Ciceribacter thiooxidans: one gene and its partner. The protein of the gene in region 2 interacts with the protein of the main gene of each other region in a pairwise test. Links are inferred from orthologs where the notes say so. Each region holds a gene or a part of one and is shown on either strand. Other genes may lie near its edges. The genes, in order: nuoG and H4I97_RS00500.

Region 1 (3,304 bases), 1.9 Mb from region 2 along the record:
CCACACAGGCGAGGCCTGCTGCGCGCAAGGCGACGGCGGTTAAGTCCTCCGACACCGGCAAGGTGGCGGCTGCGGAGAAGCCGGCGGCGGCCGCAAGGCCGACAAAGGCGAAGGGCAAGGTCGACGACCTGAAGCGGATCGAAGGCATCGGCCCGAAGCTCGAGCAGGTGCTGAACGGTCGCGGCATTCGGCTTTTTGCGGATCTCGCAGCGCTCGATGCTGCGGATCTCGAAGCGCTCGATCAGGCGATCGGTCTGGACGGCCGCGCCGTCCGCGACGACTGGGCAGGTCAAGCCCGCAAGTTGGCGCGGGGCAGGAAATAGGAATCGGGACGACCCTGCAGGGCGGTCCGCGGTTTGCGAAGGTCAATATCTTCGGCTTCGTCAAGCGGAGTCGGGGAGAGGAATTAAACGGCGGGGACGAGCCAATGCAGGTTGGCCGGTTCCGCTTGCCGCTGCGAAAGCTGCGGTGCAATGCGCACTATGCGTGAGGCAGGAAGGCGAATATGGCAAAGCTGAAAGTCGACGGTAAAGAGATCGAAGTCCCGGATCATTTCACGCTGCTGCAGGCGTGCGAGGAAGCCGGCGCCGAAGTCCCGCGCTTTTGTTTCCATGAACGGCTGTCGGTTGCCGGCAATTGCCGTATGTGCCTCGTCGAGGTGAAGGGCGGCCCGCCGAAGCCGGCGGCCTCCTGCGCCATGGGCGTGCGCGATATCCGCGGCGGCCCGAACGGCGAGCTGCCGGAAGTCTTCACCAACACGCCGATGGTCAAGAAGGCCCGCGAAGGCGTGATGGAGTTCCTGCTGATCAACCATCCGCTCGATTGCCCGATCTGCGACCAGGGCGGCGAATGCGACCTGCAGGACCAGGCGATGGCCTTCGGCGTCGACAGCTCGCGCTATACGGAAAACAAGCGCGCCGTCGAGGACAAGTATATCGGCCCGCTCGTCAAGACCGTGATGAACCGCTGCATCCACTGCACGCGCTGCGTCCGCTTCACCACCGAAGTCGCCGGCATCGCCGAACTCGGCCTGATCGGCCGTGGCGAGGATGCCGAGATCACCACCTATCTCGAGCAGGCGATGACCTCTGAGTTGCAGGGCAACGTCATTGATCTCTGCCCGGTCGGCGCACTGACCTCGAAGCCGTTCTCCTTCACCGCCCGTCCGTGGGAACTCGGCAAGACCGAATCGATCGACGTCATGGACGCGCTCGGCTCGGCCATCCGCGTCGACACCCGCGGTCGCGAAGTCATGCGCATCATGCCGCGCGTCAACGAGGCGATCAACGAAGAGTGGATTTCCGACAAGAGCCGCTTCATCTGGGACGGCCTGAAGACCCAGCGCCTCGACCGGCCCTATGTCCGCCGTGACGGCCGCCTTCAGCTGGCGACCTGGAGCGAGGCATTTGCCGCTGTCAAGGCCGCCGTTGCCGCGACCACCGCCGACAAGATCGGCGCGATCGCCGGCGATCTCGCATCGGTCGAGGAAATGTACGCGTTGAAGGAGCTCGTTACCTCTCTCGGCTCGACCAATCTCGATTGTCGCCAGGACGGTGCCGCCCTCGATCCGTCGCTCGGCCGCTCAACCTATATCTTCAACCCGACGATCGAAGGCATCGAAGCTGCTGACGCGCTGCTCATCGTCGGCGCCAATCCGCGCTTCGAAGCGGCTGTCCTCAACGCCCGCATCCGCAAGCGCTGGCGCCGCGGCGGCTTCCCGATTGGCGTGATCGGGGAAGCCGGCGAACTGCGCTACCAGTACGACTACCTCGGTGCAGGCTCCGAGACGCTCGCCGACCTCGTCGCCGGCAAGGGCGCCTTCGTCGATGCGCTGAAAAATGCCAAGGCCCCGATGATCATCGTAGGGCAGGGGGCTCTCGCCGGTGAAGACGGTGCCGCCGTCCTCGCAAACGTCGCAAAGCTCGCGACCGCCGTCGGAGCCGTCTCGCCGGAATGGAACGGCCTTTCCGTCCTGCACACCGCTGCCGCTCGCGTCGGTGGCCTCGACCTCGGCTTCGTGCCGGGTGCGAACGGTACGTCCGCCGTCGCCATGCTGGGCTCGATGGACGTGCTCTTCCTGCTCGGCGCCGACGAGCTCGACTTCGGCAAGAAGGGGTCGACGTTCACCGTCTATATCGGCAGCCACGGCGATGCCGGTGCACACAGCGCCGACGTCATCCTGCCGGGTGCCGCCTATACGGAAAAGTCCGGCATCTGGGTCAACACCGAGGGTCGCGTCCAAATGGGCAACCGCGCCGGCTTCGCGCCGGGCGAGGCCCGCGAGGACTGGGCCATCATCCGCGCCCTTTCCGACGTGCTCGGCAAGAAGCTGCCGTTCGACTCACTGCAGGCCCTTCGCGCCAAGCTCCATGCCGCTTACCCGCATTTCGCCGAGATTGACGAGATCGCGACAGGTTCGGGTGACGAAATTGCCGCGCTTGCGAAAAAAGCCGGGCAGATGACCAAATCCGGGTTTGCGTCACCGATCAAAGACTTCTATTTGACGAACCCGATCGCGCGTGCTTCGGCCGTGATGGCCGAATGCTCGGCATTGGCCCGCAACAATTTCAAGGCTGCGGCAGAGTAAGGGCAGGGGAACATGGATTCTTTCGTTTCAACCTATGTCTGGCCGGCGGCCATCATGATCGCCCAGTCGCTGCTGCTGCTGGTCGCCCTGCTGCTGTTCATTGCCTATGTCCTGCTTGCCGACCGCAAGATCTGGGCAGCCGTGCAGATGCGCCGCGGTCCGAACGTCGTCGGTCCGTGGGGTCTCTTCCAGTCCTTCGCCGACCTGCTGAAATTCGTCTTCAAGGAACCGGTCATTCCGGCCGGCTCCAACAAGGGCGTTTTCCTACTCGCGCCGCTCGTTGCCGTGATGCTGGCACTCGCCACCTGGGCGGTCGTGCCGCTCGCCGACGGCTGGGTGATCGCCAACATCAATGTCGGCATCCTCTACGTCTTCGCGATCTCCTCGCTCGAAGTCTACGGCATCATCATGGGCGGCTGGGCTTCGAACTCGAAGTATCCGTTCCTCGGCGCGCTGCGCTCGGCAGCGCAGATGGTGTCTTATGAAGTCTCGATCGGCTTCGTGATCGTCACCGTCCTGCTTTGCGTCGGTTCGCTCAATCTCTCGGACATCGTCTATGCCCAGAAGGACGGTATTGGCACCATGCTCGGCATGCCGAGCTCCTTCCTCGACTGGCACTGGCTGGCGCTGTTCCCGATGTTCATCGTCTTCTTCATCTCGGCGCTCGCCGAGACGAACCGCCCGCCCTTCGACCTGCCGGAAGCGGAATCGGAACTG
Region 2 (3,065 bases):
AGTGCTTAAGCGCACTCATCACCGGGTAGGGCGTGAAGCCGCCGAGCGCACAGAGCGAGCCGAACTTCATCGTGTTGCAGAGATCGCCCAGCAACGCCTTATTCTGCTCCGGCTCGATACCATGCGCGATCCGGTCGACCGTTTCGACGCCACGTGTCGAGCCGATCCGACAAGGTGTGCACTTGCCGCAACTTTCGATCGCGCAGAACTCCATGGCGAAACGCGCCTGCTTCAGCATGTCGACGGTGTCGTCGAAAACGACGATACCCGCGTGCCCGATGAGACCGTCGCGAGCGGCAAAGGCCTCGTAGTCGAAGACCGTATCGAAAAGCGAGGGCGGGAAGTAGGCTCCGAGTGGGCCGCCGACCTGCACGGCCTTGACCGGACGCCCGCTCAAGGTGCCCCCGCCGATATCGTTGACGATTTCGCCGAGCGAAAGGCCGAATGCCGTCTCATAGAGGCCACCGTGCTTGACGTTACCCGCAAGCTGGATAGGGATCGTGCCATGGGAGCGGCCGACGCCGAAATCCCGATAAAAGGCCGGTCCACGGTCAAGAATGACGGGAACGGACGCCAGCGAGATCACATTGTTCACCACCGTCGGACAGCCGAAGAGCCCTTGCAGGGCCGGTAGCGGCGGCTTTGCCCTGACGATCCCGCGCTTGCCTTCGAGGCTGTTCAGCAGGGACGTCTCCTCGCCGCAGACATAGGCGCCCGCGCCTTCGCGAACGTCCAGGTCGAAGGCCCGGCCGGACCCGAGGATGGAGGGACCGAGAAGATTTGCCTCCCGAGCGATCGTAATCGCCCGTCGCATCGTCTCGATGGCGTGCGGATACTCGGACCGGGTGTAGATGTACCCCTTGGTCGCACCGGTTGCCATCCCGGCGATGATCATGCCTTCGATCAGCATGAACGGATCGCCTTCCATGACCATGCGGTCCGAAAACGTTCCGGAATCTCCCTCGTCGGCATTGCAGACGATGTATTTCGTCGTGCCCGGGGCATCCAGAACCGTCTTCCACTTGATGCCGGTCGGGAAGCCCGCGCCACCGCGGCCGCGCAAGCCGCTCTCGGTGACCGCGGCAACGATTTCGCCGGGAGACATCGCCAGCGCCTTTTCGAGCCCCTTGAGGCCGCTATAGGCGCGGAAGTCATCGAGCGACAGGGGATCGGTGACACCGCAACGGGCAAAGGTGAGGCGCGTCTGATTGCGCAGGAACGGAATGTCTCTGGTCCGTCCCTGACACAGCGGATGCGCTCCTCCCCGCAGGAAATCCGCAGCAAACAGTTCCGGTACGTCGCCCGGCGTTACCGGCCCGTAGGCGATGCGTCCATGCTCGGTTCTGACTTCCACCATCGGTTCAAGCCAGAGAAGCCCGCGAGAACCGTTGCGAACGACGCGGGCGTCGACACCGCGCGCTTCGATCTCGCGGGAAATCGCCGCGGCAACCTTGTCTGCGCCCACCGCAAGGGCGGCAGCATCACAGGGGACGAAAACGGTTATGGTCATCGGCGCACCTCCGCGATCAGTGCAGCGCAGCTTTCGCCGTCCAGCCGGCCATGCACCTGACCATCGAGCATGGCCGATGGCGCACAGGCGCATAAGCCCAGACAGAAAACCGGCTCGACGGTCACAGCACCGTCCGCCGTCGTGCCACCCCACTCCACGTCGAGCAGCCGTTTCAACTCATCCGCAAGCCGGTCCGCCCCCATCGACTGGCACGCCTCTCCGCGACAGAGCTTGAGCACATGCCGACCGGAAGGTTCCGAACGGAAATCGTGGTAGAAGGAAACGACGCCATGTACTTCGGCGCGTGAAAGATTGAGGGCTTGCGCAATGAGTGGCTTTGCATCTTCCGGAATGAAGCCAAACGCTTCCTGGACCGCATGCAAGATTGGCAGCAAGGGCCCTTCCGAACGCTTGTGCTCTTCGACGATCGCACTCGTGCGAGACAAGATGTCATCCACCGATGACCGTATATTCATGATCAGTCCTCCCAAACCGACACGAAATGGCTTCAGCGGGTCGTGTTGAACCGTTTGGGCGTGCCGGTCTTCTGTTCAGTAGCTTTGCTGCTCAGTGCGCGAGACCGGAAACCTTCGCTGTCCGCTGATTATAGCAGCAAGGATCGCCGACTGGGGGCGTCGGGGTCAATAATGGTGTTTCGTTGATCGATAGATAAAAACTATCAAAACGCTTCGACCTCCGCCAGCCTGCGGCCTTCGTGCAGCAAGGCTGAAACGAGCGGGGTGAACGGCTCACGATGCTGCGCGACAAGACCGACGACATGCTCCGCCTCCGGCTCCACGAGAGGAATCATTCGGATACCGGCGGAAAAACCGAAGGATTCCGCAACGTTCTTCGGCATGATCGAGGCCCATCGTCCGGTGCGGATATGCGAGAAGAGCACGATCATTGAGTTTGATTCGAGCGTAGGCTGCGGCACAACGCCTGCTTCGGCCATATGCTGATTGATGATGCGACGGTTCTGCATGTCCGCGGTCAATAGACAAAGCCGAAGATCGGCAACCTCGCGCCAGGTCACAGTTTCGCGATCGGCCAGTGGCGAGTCCGAGGCCGTGATGAGGTGGTAGCGCTCCGCATAGAGCGGCACCATACTGACGCGGCCAAGCGGTTCGTTGTCGAGATAGGTGATGCCAATATCGACCTCGAAGTTCTCGAGCTGGCTCAGGACCTGCAGTGATGTCCTAGAAATCACAGAGAAGGTCACATCCGGGTGTTTGACCTGGAAGGGCTCCGTAATCTTCGGGACTATGGCGAGCGCTGTCGGAATGGCTGCGATCCGGACATGTCCGGCCAACCCGTGACGGGCGGCCCGCATCTCCTCACGCATCGTCCGGGTGTCGCCGACGATGCGACGCGCCCATTCGAGCACACGCTGTCCTTCCGGCGTCAACCCCTGAAAACGGGAACCGCGCTGGACCAAAACCACTCCGAGCTGATCTTCGAGCTGGCGAATGGCGGCCGAAAGCGTAGGCTGCGAAATCCCGCACTCCTCGGCCGCTCGCCCGAAATGTCGCTCACGCGCCAGGGCGATAAAGAA

Evidence for each region.
Region 1: the proteins of H4I97_RS00500 (region 2) and nuoG interact in binary tests that used the Escherichia coli proteins (3 or more experiments, as listed by UniProt). The link is inferred for Ciceribacter thiooxidans from one-to-one orthologs.

The regions. Positions count from the first base shown.
Region 1 is NZ_CP059896.1:2,038,882-2,042,185, reverse strand. What follows is about bases 60-3,046. They hold nuoG (NADH-quinone oxidoreductase subunit NuoG), read left to right. Parts: upstream 60-505; coding sequence 506-2,587; downstream 2,588-3,046. Other genes in these bases: nuoH (NADH-quinone oxidoreductase subunit NuoH), read left to right, coding at 2,600-3,046; H4I97_RS09825 (NADH-quinone oxidoreductase subunit E), read left to right, coding at 60-323. In the rest of the region: more of H4I97_RS09825, read left to right, coding at 1-59; more of nuoH, read left to right, coding at 3,047-3,304. UniProt on the Escherichia coli protein: NDH-1 shuttles electrons from NADH, via FMN and iron-sulfur (Fe-S) centers, to quinones in the respiratory chain. The immediate electron acceptor for the enzyme in this species is believed to be ubiquinone.
Region 2 is NZ_CP059896.1:116,537-119,601, reverse strand. Bases 247-2,994 are described here. They hold H4I97_RS00500 (formate dehydrogenase subunit gamma), read right to left. Parts: upstream 1,987-2,994; coding sequence 1,507-1,986; downstream 247-1,506. Other genes in these bases: H4I97_RS00495 (LysR family transcriptional regulator), read right to left, coding at 2,190-2,994; H4I97_RS00505 (formate dehydrogenase beta subunit), read right to left, coding at 247-1,510. In the rest of the region: more of H4I97_RS00505, read right to left, coding at 1-246; more of H4I97_RS00495, read right to left, coding at 2,995-3,065. UniProt on the Escherichia coli protein: NDH-1 shuttles electrons from NADH, via FMN and iron-sulfur (Fe-S) centers, to quinones in the respiratory chain. The immediate electron acceptor for the enzyme in this species is believed to be ubiquinone.